DNA from 2 places in the Mesorhizobium sp. M0207 genome. Region 2 is predicted to be linked to the other one. Evidence: predicted binding sites of a transcription regulator. Region 2 holds the regulator's gene; the other holds the start of a gene.
The links. Region 2 encodes PhoB, which activates phosphate uptake and scavenging genes when phosphate is short. Its sites were predicted from a motif close to TGTCATNNANCTGTCAT; they were not measured.
Positions count from the first base shown of each region.

Region 1: the regulator PhoB is predicted to act here: its motif matches at 6,542-6,558, upstream of NKJ15_RS08240 (alkaline phosphatase D family protein).

Region 1 covers NZ_JAMYSQ010000004.1:22,306-33,087, forward strand. The annotation lists gene NKJ15_RS08200 (TPM domain-containing protein) at 16-858, shown strand; gene NKJ15_RS08205 (TPM domain-containing protein) at 935-1,753, shown strand; gene NKJ15_RS08210 (TPM domain-containing protein) at 1,764-2,402, shown strand; gene NKJ15_RS08215 (GNAT family N-acetyltransferase) at 2,520-3,026, shown strand; gene ppa (inorganic diphosphatase) at 3,143-3,673, shown strand; gene NKJ15_RS08225 (hypothetical protein) at 3,691-4,281, opposite strand; gene NKJ15_RS08230 (TetR/AcrR family transcriptional regulator) at 4,380-4,985, opposite strand; gene NKJ15_RS08235 (MFS transporter) at 5,068-6,351, shown strand; gene NKJ15_RS08240 (alkaline phosphatase D family protein) at 6,631-8,205, shown strand; gene NKJ15_RS08245 (hypothetical protein) at 8,253-8,534, opposite strand; gene typA (translational GTPase TypA) at 8,733-10,562, shown strand; gene NKJ15_RS08255 (hypothetical protein) at 10,579-10,782, shown strand, end outside.
Region 2 covers NZ_JAMYSQ010000004.1:280,799-291,580, forward strand. The annotation lists gene pstS (phosphate ABC transporter substrate-binding protein PstS) at 1-450, shown strand, start outside; gene pstC (phosphate ABC transporter permease subunit PstC) at 510-1,499, shown strand; gene pstA (phosphate ABC transporter permease PstA) at 1,503-2,354, shown strand; gene pstB (phosphate ABC transporter ATP-binding protein PstB) at 2,351-3,154, shown strand; gene phoU (phosphate signaling complex protein PhoU) at 3,187-3,894, shown strand; gene phoB (phosphate regulon transcriptional regulator PhoB) at 3,911-4,600, shown strand; gene NKJ15_RS09555 (ROK family protein) at 4,610-5,854, opposite strand; gene xylF (D-xylose ABC transporter substrate-binding protein) at 6,140-7,180, shown strand; gene NKJ15_RS09565 (sugar ABC transporter permease) at 7,322-8,686, shown strand; gene NKJ15_RS09570 (ATP-binding cassette domain-containing protein) at 8,702-9,502, shown strand; gene NKJ15_RS09575 (CHASE domain-containing protein) at 9,632-10,782, shown strand, end outside.

The sequences.
Region 1 (10,782 bases), 260 kb from region 2:
AGCCGATCTCCCCCCTTGAGGGGGAGATGTCCGGCAGGACAGAGGGGGGCGCGACAGAACGCCAGCCTGGCCTTCCTGCTCGTCTTCCAAAGCCTTCTCCTCCTCCCTCTCATCGCCTTCGCCGCCGCACTGCCGGCGCTGACCGGACGGGTCGTCGACAATGCCGGCATCATCGATGCCGCGACCGAGGCGGCGCTGACGCAGAAGCTTGCCGAGTTCGAGACCAAAGGGTCCGACCAGATCGTCGTCGCGACCATCCCCAGCCTCGACGGCGAGGAGATCGAGCCTTACGCCAACCGGCTGTTCCGCGCCTGGAAACTGGGCCAGGCGAAGGAGAACAATGGCGTGCTTTTGCTGGTGGCGCCGAACGACCGCAAGATGCGCATCGAGGTCGGCTATGGGCTTGAAGGCACGCTGACCGACCTGCACACCAAGCTGATCATCGAAAACGACATGGTGCCGGCCTTCCGTGCCGGCGATTTCTCAGGCGGCATCAGCAAGGCCGTCGACGACATGATCATGGTGCTGGAAGGCAATCCCGAAGAACTGGAGGCGCGCGGCGAACGCAACCAGCAGCCGCCGTTCAACAGCGACGATCTGTTCTTCACGATCTTCATAGCCATCTGGGCAATCATCTTTTTCGGCGGCCTCGCAGCCTCCATCCTGCCGCCGATCTTCGGCCAGAAGATCGGTCCCGGCCGCTATCACTGGCTGGGCATGACCTTCGAGCCAAACCGGCGGTCGTCCGGCGGCTGGTCGGGAGGTTCCGGCGGGGGATGGTCGTCGGGTTCAAGCGGTGGCGGGTTTTCCGGCGGCGGCGGTTCGTCCGGCGGCGGCGGCTCCTCGGGAAGTTGGTGACGAGATGACAAGACACGCCATCAGCCCGGTGGAATCCGGCCGTTTCATCAAAATAATCGGCACCGCGCTGTTGGCCATGGCGGTGCTGCTGGTCGGCTTCGCGGCCTTCGCCGCCGCACTGCCGGCGCTGACCGGACGGGTCGTCGACAATGCCGGCATCATCGATGCCGCGACCAAGGCGGCGCTGACGCAGAAGCTTGCCGAGTTCGAGACCAAAGGGTCCGACCAGATCGTCGTCGCGACCGTCCCCAGCCTTGACGGCGAGGAGATCGAGCCTTACGCCAACCGGCTGTTCCGCGCCTGGAAACTGGGCCAGGCGAAGGAGAACAACGGCGTCCTGCTTCTGGTGGCGCCGAACGACCGCAAGATGCGCATCGAGGTCGGCTATGGGCTTGAAGGCACGCTGACCGACCTGCACACCAAGCTAATCATCGAAAACGACATGGTGCCGGCCTTCCGTGCCGGCGATTTCTCAGGCGGCATCAGCAAGGCCGTCGACGATATGATCATGGTGCTGGAAGGCAATCCCGAAGAGCTGGAGGCGCGCGGCAAGCGCAATCCGGCGAATGACAATCCTGTCGATCCCATCTTCATGCTGTTCATTGTCCTGTGGGCGACGATGTTCTTCGGCGGCTTGGCAATGGCGTTCCTGCCGCCGATCTTCGGCACGAAGCTGTCGCCGGGCGTGTACAAGTGGCTGGGCATGACGTTCCGCTACGGCCGTGGGCCAGCTTCGTCATCCTCCGGCGGCGGTGGCTGGACGTCTGGGACCTCGTCTGGCAGTGGCTGGTCGTCTGGAAGTTCCGGCAGCAGTTGGTCGTCCGGAAGTTCGGGCGGCGGGTTTTCAGGCGGCGGCGGCTCGTCCGGCGGCGGCGGTTCTTCAGGAAGCTGGTGAGACATCAATCATGGCAACACGACCGATCAGCCCCGAGGATCATGAGCGCATCGCCGGTGCGATCCGCGCTGCCGAATCAAAGACCGACGGCGAGATCTACTGCGTCGTGGCGCATGCCAGCGACGGCTATTTCTTCCCGGCCGCTTTCATGGCGATGCTCGGCATGCTCGTCGTCAGCCTCGCCGTCGGTTATGGGCTGGAAGCCTGGTGGCTGTCGATCCGCTTGCCGCATTTCGTCATCGCAGAGCTTCTGGCGCTTGCCAGTGTGCTCATTCTGTTGTGGGCATTGCCGGCATTGCGCATCCATTTGGTGCCGAGGCGGCTGCGCTACCAGGCCGCCCACGCCAATGCGATGAAGCAGTTCCTCGCCCGCAACGTCCACCGTACCACGGCGCGCACTGGCGTGCTGGTGTTCGTCTCGATTGCCGAGCGCTACGCCGAGGTGGTCGCCGACAGCGGCATCGATTCTCGTGTCGGCCAGCATGTCTGGGACGGTGTCGTCCGCGACCTTACGGCGCATGCCGGCGACGATCGGCTTGCCGACGGGTTCGTCAAGGCGATCCAAGCAGTCGGTGCGGTACTGGCCGAGCATTTTCCGGTCTCGACCGGCGACAGCAACGAACTGGACGACCATCTGGTCGAGATTTGATCTCGCCAAAAGCGGTTTCGCAGCGTCTCAAGGACGCACCGTCCGGCTGTGTGAAAGCATCGCGGCGGTTGACCGGACTCTTGCAATCGGGCGCAGCGGGTTTATGGTTAACCAATCATGAATACGCTGAGCATCGACATCAGGAAAGCCGAACCGCGCGATGCAGCCGCCATCGCCGACGTGCATCTCGAGGCCTGGCGCGGCGCCTATTCGGGCATCATCCCGCACCGCACGCTGACATCGATGATCAACCGCCGCGGCGCCGACTGGTGGGCGAATGCCATTCGCCGCGCTGCCACCGTCCTGGTCGTCGAAATCGGCGGCAAAATTGCCGGCTATGCGACGATCGGCAAGAACCGCGCCCGCGAACTCAGGCAGCAGGGCGAGATCTACGAACTTTACCTGCGGCCGGAATATCAAGGCATCGGGCTCGGCAGCCGGCTGTTCTCGGCCGCGCGGGCACGGCTGGCCGACCATGGCCTGAAAGGCATGGTGGTCTGGGCGCTTGAAGACAACCAGAACGCACTTGCCTTCTATGCCGGCGCCGGTGGCCGCGATGTTGCCGAAGGCGTCGAGATCTTCGAGCAGAAGGCGCTGAAGAAGGTCGCTTTCGTCTGGGAATGACGGCCAGCGCATGATCCGGCCGGTTTTCGGTTCGGACGATCTCCCCGTACCATTCGCCGCATTGCACCATTCGCCGTCGCCCGCTATCGATCTGCAATCGAGAGAGGGATAAAGCGATGCGTATCGAAGCGATTGCCAGCGGAAAGAACCCGCCCGAGGACGTCAACGTCATAATCGAGGTGCCGATCGGCGGCGAGCCGATCAAGTACGAGATGGACAAGGAGGCCGGCACGCTGTTCGTCGACCGCTTCCTGCACACGTCGATGCGTTATCCCGGCAATTACGGTTTCGTACCGCATACGCTGTCGGGCGACGGCGACCCGATCGACGTATTGGTCTGCAACACGCGCGCGCTGGTGCCAGGCTGCGTCATCAATGTACGGCCGATCGGCGTGCTGGTGATGGAGGACAATGCCGGCCAGGACGAGAAGGTGATCGCGGTGCCTTCGCCCAAGCTGACCTTGCGCTACGAGGACGTCCACGAATACACGCAATTGCCCGACATCACCCGCCAGCAAGTGCAGCACTTTTTCGAGCACTACAAGGATCTCGAACCCGGCAAATGGGTCAAGATCGAAGGCTGGTACGATGCGGCCTATGCCAAGAAGATGATCGTCGAGGCAATCGAGCGGGCCAGGCGCAAGTAATTATCGGGCGCAAATAATCAGTTGTCGACGCGGCCGAAAGCGGGCGCGTCGCCCAGCACCTCACGCTTGTCCTTGCCGCAGGCGAAGGTGCGTGCCTTCTCGTCGGCAAGCTTGCGCGCCTGATCGTTGGCGGCGGGATTGCCGGTGGCGAGCACAAGGCCGATCGTGCAGCCTTCGTGGGCGTCAGGCTGGGCAACCTTGGCCACAATCAGCACTTCCGTCGACTTGTTCTCGCCCTCGGTATCGCTGATCGAGCGACGATGAATGACGGCGAAAGGAATGGCAGTTTTGCCGTTGGTTTCGATACGCCACTCGACCTTGGGTCCAGCCGAATTGAGACCGGAAAAGCTTTCCCAGACCGTGGTCATGTCGCCAGGTGGAAAGCCGTAGAACAGCGATTCCCGCGCGTCGTCATAGGAAACCATCACCGGGTAGCCGCGGTAGCCCGAACAGGCGAGATCGGCCCAGTCGCCGTCGCCTTCTTCCGCTTGGGCATAGGTGACGCAGTCCTTCTCCCAATCGAGATCGGTATAGACGCTGGATATGTCGCCGGCCCGGGCCGCCTGGCAGAAACCGGCGAGGGCAAGCGGGATCAAGAGAGCGCGCATGGCGGAACAACTCAGTTCGGGGGGCGCAGCGTACCGTCAAATTTAGCGGCAGCCTAGAGGAAGTCAGGCTGCGCACAGTGGTCTTGTAAAACGGACCACTATTTCTTCAAGCTTGCCTCTATCAGAAGATCGGCGTTGCGGGCCACCGACTTCGCCGGCCCGCCGGCACCGAACAGCTGGCCGCTGATATAGGCGCCCTCGATCAGGAGCAGCAGCCCGTCGCCCAGCGTGTTGGCGTCGCCGGCGCCCATCTCTGCCGCCATGGCACGCAGGCGGCGGCGCAGTTCCTGCTTGTTGGCCTCGCTCACGACGCGGGCCGGATGGCCATGTTCGGGATATTCGACCGCGGCATTGGTCATGCCGCAGCCGCGATAGTCGGGCCTTTGCGTACGCTTGCCGACACGCGTCAGGAAGGCGACGATCTGCGCGCGCGGATCGCCGGGATGGGCATTCACCGCCTCGTCGAAACGCTCCCAGAATTCGAGGTCATAGTGCCGGAGGTAGGATGCGGCCAGCTCATCCTTGGACGGAAAGCTGCGGTAGAGGCTGGGCTTGGTGACGCCGGCACGCCGCACGATCTCGTCGACGCCGATCGCCCTGATGCCTTGCCGGTAGAACAGGTCTCGCGCCACCTGGAGAATCCGTTCGGCGGCGCGAGGCGGCGGTGCGTCATTGGCCTTGATCGTTGGTTCAATGCTTTTCATGCCTGGCCTGCCGATTAGCTGGTTGACAATGTTACCGGTCGGTACGTATGTTTCGCGCTCCTGCAACGTACCGGTCGGTAACATGATAACTCAATCCCGCCCGTTTGGCCAGCGCTACGCTTTCGTCGTGGTCGCCGTCATCTTCCTTTGCCTGCTGATCGCAGCGGGCCTGCGTTCGGCGCCGGCAGTCATGATGCTGCCGCTGGAGAACAGTTTCGGCTGGCGGCGCGACGTGGTGTCGCTGGCGGCGGCCACCGGCATCTTCCTCTATGGCCTGACCGGGCCGTTTGCCGCGGCGCTGATGGAGCGGATCGGGCTGCGCCGCACCTTGCTTGCCGCGCTGCTCTTGATGTCGGGATCGACCGCGCTCAGCCTGTTGATGACCAAACCGTGGCATCTGCTCCTCACCTGGGGCGTGTTTTCCGGCGTCAGCTCGGGCGCCGTCGCCACCGTGCTCGGCGCGACCATCGTCAACCGCTGGTTCAAGACCAATCGCGGCTTGGTGATGGGACTGATGTCGGCGTCCAGTGCCACCGGGCTGCTGGTCTTCCTGCCGCTGCTCGCCTCGCTCGCCCAGTCGGGCGGCTGGAAGCCGGTCGCCATCGCCATTGCCGTGGCCACCGCCTGCCTGGTGCCGCTGGTCTATATGCTGGTGCCGGAGCGCCCGGCGTCGATCGGCATGGTCCGCTATGGCGCCGATGCCGACGACGTGCCGCCGGTGCCGCCAGCCTCGCAAGGCAATTTCCTTTCGCATACATTGAGCACGCTGCGCCGCGCCGCCGGCACGCGCGTGTTCTGGTATCTGTTCGCCACCTTCTTCGTTTGCGGCTTCACCACCAATGGGTTGGTCGGCACGCATCTGATCGCCTTTTGCGGCGATATGGGCATCGGCGAAGTGCAGGCCGCAGGCCTGCTGTCGATGATGGGCATCTTCGACCTGATCGGCACGACGCTGTCGGGCTGGCTCACCGACCGTTTCGACCCGCGCAAGCTGCTCGGCGTCTATTACGGCATTCGCGGCCTGTCGCTGATCTATCTGCCCTATTCCGGCTTCTCGGCGACCAGCCTGATCATCTTCGCGGTGTTTTACGGACTGGACTGGATCGCCACGGTGCCGCCGACGCTCAGGCTTTCCAACGAGGCGTTCGGCGACCGCAGCGGGCCGATCGTCTTCGGCTGGATCGTCGCCGGCCATCAGGTTGGCGCCGCGACAGCGGCCTTCTTCGGCGGCACCATGCGCGAGCTGCAAGGCAATTACGAGCTTGCCTTCCTGATCGCCGGTATGACGGCAATAGCCGCCGCCTGCATCTCGCTGTTGATCAACACCAGCCGCCCGGCGTTTGATCCGGAACCGCAGGCGGCGTAGGGCGCAATCGGCCGTGCTAATCTCCCCCCTTGAGGGGGAGATGGCCGCGAAGCGGCCAGAGGGGGTCGGTCCAACGGGGCTCGGCCCCTTATCGCAGGCGCAAGAGGTCGGTGCTCCATCCGAGACGACCCCCTCTGTCGCCTTCGGCGACATCTCCCCCTCGAGGGGGGAGATTCGCCAGCCTGTTCACTGTTATCAAACCTTCATCGTTTCGAAATGTGCCTGAAACATTGAAGCTGGAGCTTGGCGGCGACGTTCAATGCCATCCAGGAGACAGCCATGAACAAGATTTCGATGACGCGGCGCGCTTTCGTCACGTCGGCCAGCGCCGTTGGCCTGGTCGGCGCCTCGGGCCTCGCCCTTCCCTATTACTCGCGCGCCAATCAGCGCCCGGCGTTCACCCATGGCATCCAATCCGGCGACGTCGACGCCACCAGCGGCATGGTCTGGACACGCACCGACCGGCCGTCGCGCGTCATGTTCGAGGTGTCGTCGACCGAAAGCTTCACCAATGCCGTCCGCCTGGCGCCGCTCGATACCTCGCCGGCCAGCGACTATACGGTGAAGCGGCTGCTTACCGATCTCGCCTCCGACCAGGACATCTTCTACCGCATGGTCGCGGCCGATCTTGCCGACATCAACGCCGTTTCCGAGCCGGTCGTCGGCCGCTTCCGCACGGCACCTGCCTCGAAGCGCGACATTCGCTTTGCCTGGTCGGGCGACACCGCCGGCCAAGGTTGGGGCATCGACGAGACCGGCATGAAGACCTACGCCGCCATTGCCAAGCACACGCCCGACTTCTTCCTGCATTCGGGCGATACGATCTATGCCGATGGTGCGATGAAGGACGAGGTCGACCTGCCCAACGGCGGCAAGTGGAAAAACAAAGTGCTGATCGACGAGAAGCGCAAGGTTGCCGAGACGCTGGACGAATACCGGGCGCAGTGGAAATACAACATGATGGACAGGCATGTGCTGGCGCTCAGCGCCATCTGTCCGACCTTCTATCAGTGGGATGACCACGAGGTGCTGAACAACTGGTCGGACTCGAAGGACCTGAGCGCCGACGATCGCTACACTGAAAAATCCATCCATGTGCTGGCGGCACGTGCGGCGCGCGCCTTCCACGAAATGACGACGATCCGTTACGAGCCGTCGGAGCCCGGCCGCGTCTACCGCAAGATCGCCTATGGTCCGCTGCTCGACGTGTTCTTCCTCGACATGCGTTCCTACCGCGGCCCCAACGGTCCGGATATGCAGGAGACGATGACGCCGCAATCGCGCATCCTCGGTGAACAGCAGATCAAGTGGCTGAAGCGTGAACTGGCGAATTCCAACGCAACCTGGAAAATCATCGCCGCCGACATGCCGCTCGGCCTCGTCGTCTGGAACGACGGCACCAAGAAGGTAGGGGCCGAGGCGGTCAGCAATGGCGACAATGGCCCGGCCAAAGGGCGTGAGCTGGAAATTGCCGACCTTCTTCGCTATATAAAGAATGCGGGTATCAGCAACACTGTCTGGCTCACCGCAGACGTGCATTACACAGCCGCGCATTACTACAATCCGGACAAGGCGCAGTTCCAGGACTTCGATCCGTTTTGGGAATTCGTTTCGGGTCCGATCCATTCCGGGACGTTCGGGCCTAATGGTTTCGATATGACATTCGGCCCGGAGCTGAAGTTCATAAAGGCACCAACTGCCGAACAGGGTCAAAACCTGGCGCCTTCGGCCGGCCTGCAGTTCTTCGGGCTCGTCGAGATCGATGGTGCCACCGAACAGTTGACGGTGCGGCTGATGGATCGCGACGACAGCGAACTCTACAAGGTCACGCTTGATCCGGTGCGGTCGGCGTGAGCGACGGCGCCACTACCCTCGGGCCAGCCCGAGGGTAGGAACGTATATCAATCGGGATAGCAGACGACGGGAATGTTGGGCCAGACGGCGCTGTCGCATCCGGCATTTTGCTGCCGCTGCTTGAAGGCGGCGCTGACCGGCCCGGTCACCACCGGATCGACGCCATCGGGAGCATCGGCAAAAAGCTGCTCCGCCGACGGCTTGTCGGACGGCAAAGCAGACCGCGTCTCCTTGAACGACGCCGCCGATTGCGCCGCGCCGGCCGCGAGGAGGACGGCGAGCGCGGTACATGCCAAAATCGGCCGGAGTTTGATGCCTATCTCGATCATGAAATTCGAACTGTCCGGACCATGAAAGGTTCCGCCTTGGTTAATAATTCCACTTCACACCAAGACATTTAAGATTTGGTGACTTTATTTGGTGGCTCGCCTCCTCTTTCGCAATTGCGAAAAACCCTGTATGAGCCGCCCAACCGAAAGAGGCAGCGCCTTTTGGCCTGCTGCCTGCAACGCTCCCGAGACCAAAACATGAAAATCCGCAATATCGCGATCATCGCGCACGTCGACCATGGAAAAACCACCCTCGTCGACCAGCTTCTGAAACAGTCCGGCTCGTTCCGCGACAACCAGCGCGTCGCCGAGCGCGCCATGGATTCGAACGACCTCGAAAAGGAACGCGGCATCACCATCCTGGCCAAGGCGACCTCGGTCGACTGGAAGGACACCCGCATCAACATCGTCGACACGCCCGGCCACGCCGACTTCGGCGGCGAGGTCGAGCGCATTCTGTCGATGGTGGATTCGGCCATCGTGCTGGTCGACGCCGCCGAGGGGCCGATGCCGCAGACCAAATTCGTGGTCGGCAAGGCACTCAAGGTTGGACTGAAGCCGATCGTCGTCATCAACAAGATCGACCGGCCAGATGCCCGCCACGTCGAAGTGGTGAACGAGGTGTTCGATCTTTTTGCAGCACTTGACGCTACCGACGAGCAGCTCGACTTCCCTATCCTTTACGGTTCAGGCCGCGACGGCTGGGTCTCGGAAAACCCCGAAGGTCCGAAGGACCAGGCTCTGGCGCCGCTGTTCGACCTCGTCATCAAGCACGTGCCGGCCCCGACCGTTCATCCCGGCCCATTCCGCATGATCGGCACCATCCTGGAAGCCAATCCTTTCCTCGGCCGCATCATCACCGGCCGTATCGAATCCGGCACGCTGAAATCCAACCAGGCGGTCAAGGTGCTGCACCATGACGGCACCCAGGTCGAAACCGGCCGAATCTCGAAAATCCTTGCTTTCCGCGGGCTCGAGCGCCAGCCCATTGACGAGGCGCAGGCGGGCGACATCGTCGCCATCGCCGGCCTGTCGAAAGGCACTGTCGCCGACACCTTCTGCGACCTGTCGGTGACCGAGCCGCTGCACGCGCAGCCGATCGATCCGCCGACTGTGACGATGTCTTTCCTCGTCAACGATTCGCCGCTGGCCGGTACCGAAGGCGACAAGGTGACCAGCCGCGTCATCCGCGACCGCCTGCTGCGCGAGGCCGAAGGCAATGTCGCGCTGAAGATCGAGGAATCGCCGGATAAGGATTCGTTCTTCGTCTCCGGCCGCGGCGAATTGCAGCTGGCCGTGCTGATCGAGACGATGCGCCGCGAAGGTTTTGAGATCGCCGTGTCGCGGCCGCGCGTCGTCATGCAGAAGGGCGACAGCGGCGAATTACTGGAGCCGGTCGAGGAAGTCGTCATCGACGTCGACGAGGAGCATGCCGGCGTCGTCGTGCAGAAGATGTCGGAGCGCAAGGCCGAGATGGTCGAGCTTCGCCCTTCGGGCGGCAATCGCCAGCGCATCGTCTTTCACGCACCGACGCGCGGCCTGATCGGCTACCAGTCGGAACTGTTGACCGACACGCGCGGCACCGCTGTGATGAACCGGCTGTTCCATGCCTATGAACCTTACAAGGGTGAGCTGCCGGGCCGTACCAACGGCGTGCTGATCTCCAATGAACAGGGTGAATCGGTGGCGTACGCCATGTGGAACCTGGAAGACCGCGGCCCGATGGTCATCGACCCCGGCGTCAAGGTCTATCAGGGCATGATCATCGGCATCCATTCCAGGGACAACGACCTCGAAGTCAACGTGCTCAAGGGCAAGAAGCTGACCAACATCCGCGCCGCCGGCAAGGACGAGGCGGTGAAACTGACACCGCCGATCCGCATGACGCTGGAACGCGCGCTGGCCTGGATCCAGGACGACGAGCTGGTCGAAGTGACGCCGAAGACCATCCGCCTGCGCAAGCTCTATCTCGATCCGAACGAGCGCAAGCGTTTTGAGAAGTCGGCGAAAGTGGTCGGCGCGGCATAAAGGGCAATACCGCGCAATGAGCGGTAAACTCGTCACGGCTGGCATATACGACAATCGACCCGAGGCCGAAGTTTGCGTGTCGATGCTCGACGCGTATGGAATTTATGCTCTCGCGAATTATCTTCTCGACACGGGCAGGCTTGGCTTGATCCATGTGCAAGTCGCCGACAGCGATCTCGATGCGGCCAAGGGTTTGATTGGCTCGGCCTCCAAAGAGGGC
Region 2 (10,782 bases):
GAGGGCGTTGCCAACAATGTCTCCCAGACCGGCGGCGCGATCGGTTATGTCGAATATGCCTACGCCAAGCAGAACAAGCTCATCCACACCGATATGATCAACAAGGACGGCAAGAAGGTCGAGCCCACCGCGGCGGCATTCTCGGCGGCAGCGGCCAATGCCGACTGGAGCTCGCAGCCGGGCTACGGCGTCATCCTCGCCAACGAGCCGGGCGCCGAGTCCTGGCCGATGACGGCGGCAACGTGGATCCTGCTCTACAAGAAGCCGGATGATGCCGCGACCACCGGCGAAGCGCTCAAATTCTTCGCCTGGGCATACGACAAGGGCGACGAGATGGCCGGCGAGCTGGACTACGTTCCGATGCCCGACAAGGTGGTTGAGAGCGTCAAGGCCATGTGGGCCAAGGAAGTCGTCGGCGACGACGGCAAGCCGCTCTACTCGGCTATGTAATCTCCTCCAGGGAGGGCGTCGATGGCGCCCTCCCTGTTGCCTTTAATCGCGAGGACCCAATGACCATCGCTTCCGATGCCATGCCATCATCTGCAGCAGCCCGGGCCAGGGAAGCTACGGTGCGGCGCTTCGCGCTCACAGATGCCATATTTCGCGGACTCACCCGCGCTTCCGCAATCCTTGTGCTGGTCATCCTCGGCGGTGTCGCGATCTCGCTGTTTGCCGGCTCATGGCAGGCGCTGTCGTCGTTCGGTTTTTCTTTCCTGACGACTGAGAGCTGGAATCCCGTTACGGAAAAATTTGGCGCACTGGCGCCGATCTACGGCACCCTGGTGACGGCGGCCATTGCCATCCTGATCGCGGTTCCGATCGGCATCGGCATTGCAATCTTTCTCACCGAGCTCTGCCCGCGCCCGCTCAGGCGCCCGATCGGCATAGCGGTCGAGCTGTTGGCCGGCATTCCTTCGATCATCTACGGCATCTGGGGCCTGTTCGTGTTCGCGCCGTTCCTGCAGACGACGATACAGCCCTTCATCATCAACATCTTCCACGGCGTGCCGGGACTATCCAGCCTTTTCGCCGGCCCTCCTTACGGCATCGGCCTTCTGACCTCGGCGCTGATCCTCGCCATCATGGTGCTGCCCTTCATCACCTCGATCACCAAGGACGTCTTCGATACGGTGCCGGCGGTGCTGAAGGAATCGGCCTATGGCATCGGTTGCACGACCTGGGAAGTGACCCGGCGCGTGGTCATTCCCTATACCCGCATCGGTATCATGGGCGGCGTCATGCTTGGCCTCGGCCGGGCACTCGGCGAAACCATGGCGGTGACTTTCGTCATCGGCAACGCACATCGCATCAGTGCCTCCCTGTTCGCGCCGGGCACGACGATCTCGGCGACCATCGCCAATGAATTCACCGAGGCCGACGGCGACCTCTACACCTCCTCGCTGGTTTCGCTCGGCCTGATCCTCTTCGTCATCACCTTCCTGATCCTCGCCGCCGCCCGCTATATGCTGATGCGGATCGACGCCCGTACGGGAGCCTGACCGATGTCGACATCCTCATCGCTCCACAGCCGCCGCAAAGCCAGGAATTCGGTGATGATGGCGCTTTGCGTCGTCGCCGCCGGCATCGGGCTTGCCTGGCTGGCGCTCATTCTCGGCGCGTTGGTGTATAAGGGCACAGCCGGGCTTTCGCTCGCGGTCTTCACCGAGATGACGCCACCACCGGGCGAGGCCGGCGGCTTGCTCAATGCCATCACGGGCAGCCTGCTGATGACGATCATCGCCGTTGTCGTCGGCACGCCGATCGGCGTGCTGGCGGGAACCTACATGGCCGAGTATGGACGCTTTTCGCGCATCACCACCGTCGTCCGCTTCATCAACGACATCCTGTTGTCGGCGCCGTCGATCATCATAGGCTTGTTTGTCTATGAGCTGATGGTGCGGCCAATGGGACATTTCTCGGCCATTGCCGGCGCCGTTGCGCTTGCCATCCTGGTCATTCCGGTGGTCGTGCGCACCACTGAAGACATGCTCAACCTGGTGCCGAACGCGTTGCGTGAAGCCGGTGCCGCGATCGGCGCGCCACGCTGGGTGGTGATCCGTTCGGTCGCCTACCGCACCGCATTGTCCGGCATCGTCACCGGCATATTGCTGGCGATAGCACGCATTTCCGGCGAGACGGCGCCGCTGCTCTTCACCGCGCTCAACAACCAGTTCTGGAGCAGCAATATCAACGCGCCGATGGCCAGCCTGCCGGTGACCATCTTCCAGTTCGCTCTCAGCCCTTACGAGGAATGGCAGCAACTGGCGTGGACCGGCGCACTCATAATCACCCTGACGGTTCTGGGCTTGAGCATCCTCGCCCGCAGCCTTACCGGACGCAGAGAGGACAGATGACACAGATGTTGTCCCCAGACATGACGATGGCCGAAACGGTCGCCGAGAAGACGAAGATCGAGGTCAAGAACCTCAACTTCTACTACGGCCAGAGCAAGGCGCTGAAGGACATCAGCCTGTCGCTGCCCGAGCGCAGCGTCACGGCCTTCATCGGCCCTTCGGGCTGCGGGAAATCGACGCTGCTGCGTGTGTTCAACCGCATCTATGAGCTCTACCCAAAACAGACGGCCGAGGGCCAGGTGCTGCTCGACGGCAAGAACATTCTCGACCGGTCGCAGGATCTCAACCTCCTCAGGACCAAGATCGGCATGGTGTTCCAGAAGCCGACGCCGTTCCCGATGTCGATCTACGAGAACATCGCCTTCGGCGTCAGGCTCTACGAGAACCTCGGCAAGTCCGAGATGGACGGCCGCGTCGAACAGGCGTTGAAGCGCGCCGCGCTGTGGAGCGAGGTCAAGGACAAGCTCAACGCCAGTGGCTTGAGCCTGTCCGGCGGCCAGCAGCAGCGGCTCTGTATCGCCCGCACCGTGGCGGTGAAGCCGGAAGTCATTCTGCTCGACGAACCGGCTTCGGCGCTCGACCCGCTGTCGACTGCCAAGATCGAGGAACTGATCGACGAATTGCAAGCCGACTACACGATCGTCATCGTCACCCACAACATGCAGCAGGCGGCGCGCGTGTCGCGCCAGACGGCGTTCATGTATCTGGGTGAACTGGTCGAGTTCGACCGGACCGAGAAGATATTCACGTCGCCCCGCGAGAAGCGCACGCAGGACTACATCACTGGCCGCTTCGGCTGAGCCGTTCCGATCATGCATATGAGGACAGGACCATGGGCGAACACACAGTCGCTTCTTTCGACGAGGATCTCGAGCAGATCAGCAAGCTGATCCGCGACATGGCCGACCTCGCCGGTTCGATGGTCGGCGGGGCGACCAAGGCGCTGTTGAATTCCGACAACGTGCTGGCGCAACGCGTCGTTTCCGACGACGCCATCATGGATGCGCGTCAACGCGAACTGGACGACCGCGCCATCACCCTGATCGCCAAACGCCAGCCGATGGCCCACGATCTTCGCCATGTGGTCGGAGCGATCCGCATGGCGGGCGACCTCGAACGCATCGGCGACCTTGCCAAGAATATCGCCAAGCGCGTGAGTGCGGTCGGCCTCAGCGCCACGCCGCGGGACCTGTCGCATTCCATCGACGCGATGGCGCAGCTGGTTCTCATCCAGGTGCAGGGTGTCATCGAGGAATATGCTGCAGGCGATGCGGCCGCGTTGGCCAAGCTTCGTGCCGCCGACGAGCGCATCGACGTTAAATACACGTCCGTGTTCCGCGAGCTGTTGACCTACATGATGGAAGATCCGCGCAACATCACCGCTTGCACGCACCTGCTGTTCTGCGCCAAGAATCTGGAGCGGATCGGCGACCATGTCACCAACATCGCCGAAAATGCGTATTATGTGCTGACCGGCGAGCAATTGCCGGTCAATCGTCCGAAGCAGGACGAAACGACAATGTCCGCACCGGTGACATGATGGGGGTGCCCAGCCGATGATCGCACCACGCATAATGGTGGTGGAGGACGAGGAGCCGTTGGGTGTGCTGCTCCGCTACAATCTCGAATCCGAAGGCTACCAGGTCGAGGTGGTGACACGCGGCGACGAAGCCGAGATCCGTTTGCAGGAGAATGTGCCCGACCTTTTGGTGCTCGACTGGATGATACCAGCGGTTTCCGGCATCGAGCTCTGTCGTCGGTTGCGGGTGCGCCCCGAAACCGAGCGGCTGCCGATCATCATGCTGACCGCGCGCGGCGAGGAGAGCGACCGGGTGCGCGGTCTTTCGACCGGCGCCGACGACTATCTGGTCAAGCCGTTTTCGACACCGGAATTCATGGCCAGGGTCAAGGCGCTGCTGCGGCGCGCCAAGCCGGAAGTGCTGTCCAGCGTGCTGAAGGTCGGCGACATCGTGCTCGATCGCGAATCGCACAGGGTCTATCGCAAGAAGAGCGAAATCAGGCTCGGGCCGACCGAATTCCGGCTGCTCGAGTTCATGATGCGGCATCCGGGCCGTGTCTTCTCGCGCAGCCAGTTACTCGATAATGTCTGGGGGGAGACAATCTACATCGACGAACGCACCGTCGACGTGCATGTCGGGCGGCTGCGCAAAGCCGTCAACAACGGCCGGATGCCGGATGTCATCCGCACCATCCGCGGCGCCGGCTATGCGATCAGGGAAGATTGACCCGCCTGGTCAGGCTACGTTCTTTCTGACGCTGGGCCTCATTTGCGCGCCCGGCGCGAAAATCTCCTGGTCGACGAAGCTTAACGCCCGCATCGCGCAGCCTTCGCGGATCAGAGGCAATTCGTTCGGCTCTGTATCGAAGGAGATCGAGCCTGAATGCTGGCCGCCGGCGGTCTGGGCGATTGCCTTCCGCAAGGCCGGCTCGATCAGATCGAAGGCGGCGGCACTGGCGCCGACCATCGCGACCGGTGCCGGATCGATCAGCGCGAACAGCGAGCCGAGACCGAAACCCAGCGCTTCGCCGGCCTTGCGGTAGGCCTCGCGTTCCGGCCCATCTTTCTCGCGCGCCCGGGCCGCCAGTGCGCGCATGTCGGCGTCGCTGACGTCGGCGACCGGTTCGCTGTCTTCGCTCATCTGCCTGGCGTTGCGCCAGATGGCGTAGTTGCCGGCATACGCCTCGATGCAGCCGCGCCGCCCGCAACGGCAGAGCGCGCCGCCCGGACGATGGATCATGTGGCCAAATTCGCCGCCCGAGGAATGCGTCCCGGTGAACAGTTCGCCCTTCAGCACCAGCCCCATGCCGATGCCATGCGAAAGCAGGATGGCGATGAAGTCATCGCGATAGCGATCCGGATTGCGCCAGCGCAAAGCCACCGCCATCATGTTGCAGTCGTTCTCCACCGTTGCCGGGATGCCGAATTCGTCCTCCAGCATGTCGGCAAAGGCGATGTCGGTCTGCGGTGTGATCGGCGACCACAGCATGGCGCGTGCAGGGGAGTCGGTAATGCCCTGAATCGCCAGGGCGATGCGGGCGACACTGCGGACGTCAAGATCTGGATCCTGCAGCCGGCGCCGGACGATGGCCATGCATTCACGGATCAGCTCGTCGCGCGGCATAGTCAGCGTGTCCAGCCGGCGCTGTTCCTCGGCGACCACCTGTCCCGTATAGTCGATAATGGCGGCCGAAAGGAAATTCAGCGACAACACCACGGTCAGCACCGCCGCCGCTTCCGGGTTGAGGGCGAGGCCGACTTGCGGACGACCGCGTTTCAACGAAACGGGCTCACTTGGCTTGCTCTCGGCGAGGATGCCTTCCCGTATCAGGTCGGAAGAAATCGCCGATATGGTCGAATGACTGAGGCCGGTGGTAGCTGCGATCTCAGTACGCGATGGCTGGCCGGCCCGGCGCACCGCCGAGATCACCATCGCCCGGTTGCGCCGGCGCAAATCGTCATGGCGGATTCCGACCGACATTGTTTTGCTTTCCTCCCGGTTGCCGCGGCCGCTCATGAACCGGAAGCCGTCGGTAATGTCCGACAAATAGTGTCGGATGAGGCAAATAGTGTCAGATGCAGGTGGCGCTGTCATCGTTTATTCCGACGCTCGAAAAAACTCGCAGAGTCATCAAAATCCATCAGAATCGATGTTGACAGCAGCCGGAGATCGGGCCAGTATTTTTTCGAGGCTCGAAAAAATTAGAGCTTCTAAGCTGGTCTTTGAGCCAATTGGTCACGCCGTACGCGGCGCAGGGAGGATATGATGAAGAAATTCACGACCGCCATTCTGGCGGGTGTCGCCATGACGCTGGCGCTGGCGTCGGTGGCGCAGGCTAAAGACAAGGTCATCGGCGTTTCCTGGTCGAACTTCCAGGAAGAGCGCTGGAAGACCGACGAGGCCGCAATGAAGGCGGCCATCGAGGCCGCAGGCGACAAGTATATTTCCGCCGACGCACAGTCCAACCCCGGCAAGCAGCTCACCGACGTCGAGAGCCTGATCTCGCAGGGCGCCAACGCACTGATCATCCTGGCGCAGGACGCCTCGGCCATCGGGCCGGCCGTGCAAAAGGCGCTGGACGAAGGTATTCCGGTTGTCGGCTACGACCGGCTGATCGAGAACAAGGACGTCTTTTACCTGACCTTCGACAACAAGGAAGTCGGCCGCATGCAGGCCCGGGAAGTCTTCAAGGTGAAGCCGGAAGGCAACTATGTCTTCATCAAGGGTTCGGGTTCCGATCCGAATGCCGATTTCCTGTTTGCCGGTTCGATGGAGGTGCTGAAGGCGGCAATAGACAGCGGCAAGATCAAGAATGTCGGCGAGGCCTATACCGACGGCTGGCTGCCGGCCAACGCTCAGAAGAACATGGAACAGTTCCTGACCGCCAACGACAACAAGGTCGATGCCGTGGTCGCGGCCAATGACGGCACTGCCGGCGGCGTCGTCGCCGCGCTGACAGCGCAAGGGCTGGCCGGATCGGTTCCGGTTTCGGGCCAGGACGGCGACCACGCCGCGCTGAACCGCATCGCGCTCGGCACACAGACCGTGTCGGTGTGGAAGGATGCGCGCGAGCTCGGCAAGAATGCCGCCGAGATCGCCTCGCAGCTGGCCGACGGCAAGCAGATGACCGACATTGCCGGCGTGAAGGATTTCACCACGCCCGGCGGCAATACCGTCAAGTCGCTGTTCCTGACCCCGGTCGCCATCACCAAGGACAACCTCAACGTCGTCATCGACGCCGGCTGGATCAAGAAAGAAGAGGTCTGCGCCGGCGTGACGGCTGGCACTGTTGCAGTCTGCAACTGAGCCGACGTTTCCGAGAAGTCCGAACGCCGTGGCCGCTCGCCGCGGCGTTTTTCAACAAGAGTTGTTTTTCCGCTTCCGGCGGATAACTTCTAGGCTGCTTCCGGCATCCGCGGCAGACGGCAACCCGGCGGGAGAAACATCATGACCGACACGACGTCCAACACGCCGGTCGACAGCACGGCAGACCGGGCACGGGAATCCGAGCTCGGCATCGTTGCCCGATTTCTCAAGGCAACCGAACTCGACACGCGCATGCTCGGCATGGTCGGCGCGCTGCTGGTCATCTGGGTCGGTCTGCATGTCATTTCCAGCGTACGGCTCGGCGTCAATCCGTTCGACTTCGACAGCCGGACCTTCCTGACGCCACGCAATCTCTGGAACCTGTCGGTGCAGACTTCCGCCGTGGCCATAATGGCCGCCGGAATGGTGCTGGTTATCGTCATGCGCAATATCGACCTGTCGGTCGGTTCCGCCGAAGGTCTGATCGGCGTGGTCATGGGCTTTGCGCAGGTGCATTTCCTGGTGCGAATGATCGGTCTGCAATTAGGCAATCCCTGGATCTGGATCCTGGCACTGGCCATCGGCCTGGCGCTTGGCCTTCTGATCGGAGCGTTCCAGGGATACATCATCGCTTATCTCGAGGTGCCGGCCTTCATCGTGACGCTGGGCGGCCTTCTGGTCTGGCGGGGTGCCGCATGGTGGGTCGCCAGCGGTCAGACGATTGCGCCGCTTGATGCCACTTTCCAGCTGATGGGGGGCGGGCCGGCGGGTTCGATCGGCGCGCGATGGAGCTGGATCGTCGGAATTGTCGCGTGCCTAGCGGTTGTGTTCATGCTGCTCAACGGGCGGGTGCAGCGCAAGCGGTTCCGCTTTCCGTTGCGCCCGATCTGGGCCGAGACGTTCCTCGGTGTCCTCACCTGCGCTGTCATCATGGGCGCCATATGGCTTGCCAATTCCTATCCTTGGCCGGTCGGCATCGTGAACAGATATGCGGCGGCCAACAATATAACGGTTCCCGAAGGCGGGCTGTTCATCGCCCATGGCATCGCCATACCCGTGCTGATGGCTGTAGCCGTAGGGCTGATCATGACCTTCATCGCCAAGCGTACCCGTTTCGGCCGCTATGTCTTCGCCATCGGCGGCAATCCGGAAGCAGCCAACCTTGCCGGTATCAACACGCGCTGGGTGACCATGAAGGTGTTCATGATCATGGGCGTGCTGGCGACGATCGCCGCGGCGATCTCGTCAGCCAGGCAGAACTCGTCGACCAATGCGCTGGGCACGTTGGACGAGCTGCTGGTCATCGCGGCGGCGGTGATCGGCGGCACGTCGCTCGCCGGCGGCTCCGGCACAGTGCTCGGCGCCATGCTCGGCGCGCTTTTGATGCAGTCGCTGCAGTCCGGCATGGTGCTGCTCGGCATCGATTCACCGCTGCAGAGCATCGTTGTCGGCGCCGTGCTGGTGCTCGCGGTGTGGCTCGATACCGTCTATCGCAAACGCGTGTAGGGAGGAGGAACGATCATGGCAGACAAAACCGCTCCCACGGGCACGCCGCTGATCGACATGCGCAACATCTCCATCGCTTTCGGCGGCATTCGCGCCGTCGACGATGCCTCTGTCGACCTTTTCCCGGGCGAGGTGATGGCTTTGCTCGGTCACAACGGTGCCGGCAAATCGACGTTGATAAAAATCCTGTCCGGCGCCTACAAGCGCGATGCGGGCCAGATTTTCGTCAACGGCGAGGAGGCTTCGATCTCCAATCCCCGCGACGCCAAGAAGTACGGCATCGAGACGATCTACCAGACGCTGGCGCTGGCCGACAATGTCGATGCGGCCGCCAACCTGTTTCTCGGCCGCGAGCTGATGACCGGCTGGGGGACGCTCGACGACGTCGCCATGGAGGCCGAGGCGCGCAAAGTCATGGGCAGGCTCAATCCGCGTTTCCAACGCTTCAAGGAGCCGGTGGTAAAGCTTTCGGGCGGCCAGCGGCAGTCGGTGGCGATCGCCCGCGCCATCCTGTTCAATGCTCGCATCCTGATCATGGACGAGCCGACGGCTGCACTCGGGCCGCAAGAGACGGCGCAGGTCGGCGAACTGGTCAGGCAGCTCAAGGCCGACGGCATCGGCATCTTCCTGATCAGCCATGATATTCACGACGTGTTCGAGCTTGCCGACCGTGTCTGCGTCATGAAGAACGGTCGGGTTGTCGGAACGGCGCGCACAACCGACGTCACCCAGGACGAGGTGCTCGGCATGATCATCCTCGGCAAGTGCCCACCCGGCGCCATTCCGGGGCCGGGCGCGCTGAAGATCGCCGCATGAACGAGAATTAGCCGGCTAATCACACGCCGCCAAAATGTGCCAGCCGTCACCATGCTTTGGCCTCGCCATTGTGTTGGCGTCAGGACTTGCCCATAAAGATGCCGAACCGTCCACGGGACGTATCAGCAATTGAAGAAGCTTTTTCCGACCGTCGCTTTTATCGCCGTCGCGCTGATCAGCCTGACGATGGCGGGTTTTGCCTATTTTGCCACTCAGGAGGCGGCCCGCATTAAATTCGAGGCGACGGCAGACGACGCGCTTAACCGGATCGAAAGCCGCATCGACCTGGACCTGTCGCTGTTGCGTTCGACCCGGGCGCTGTTCGACGCACGCAATGGCGGTATCTCGCAGGGCGAGTTCAAGGCTTTCTTCAACGCGATCGACATCGACAATAATTTCGCCGGCCTGCGCGGCATCGGTTTCCTCCGCCTGGCGAAAACTGGCAACGAGGCGGCGGTCGAGCGCGACATCCTGCACGATCACGGCGCAAGCCATCCGATCTATCCCGACACGAACTTACCGTGGCGTACGCCCATCGTGCTGTTCGAACCGCTGGATCCGTCCAACAAATCCAGCATCGGCTACGACATGTTCACCGGGCCGGCGCTGCGCGAGGCGATCGAAAAGGCGATGGCCGACGACCAGCAGCACGCCAGCGGGCTCGTGCAGCTCGGCAAGGATACGGGTGCCGCGCAGACCTTTACCGGGTTCCTCGTCTTCGTCCGGCTCAATGTCGAAACCGCGCCGGACGCCGTGAACGCGACGAGATCCTCGACTGCCGGCTTCCTTTATGCGGCCTTCCGCGCCCGTGATCTGTTCCAGGCTGCGCTCAGCCGGGCACCATTGCTGCCGGTCAACACCGAGATCTATGACGGCACGGTGGACAGCGACAACCTGCTGTTCCAATCGGAAACGCCGCCTGTTTCGAGCCTCGGCGACAGGCTGCTGGTCACCCGCAAGGTCACCGTCGCCGGCCGGTCGTGGGTCGTCCTGTTCAGGCCGACAAGTGCTTTCTCGCAACCTTCCTCGCGCGCCATCCCGGTGATGCTCGGATTGTTCGGACTGCTGCTTGCGGGCGCCATCGCGCTGGTGGCCCGCTATCAGGAGCGGGCCTATGAGGCGGTCTCGCTGCTTCACGAAACGACCGAAAAGAGCCTGCTGGAAAAAGACCTGATGCTGCAGGAGATGAAGCATCGCATCAAGAACTCGATCACGCGGGTGCTGGCAATCGCGCGCCAGACAGCATCGCACACCACCGACGTCCAGGAATTCTCGGCTTC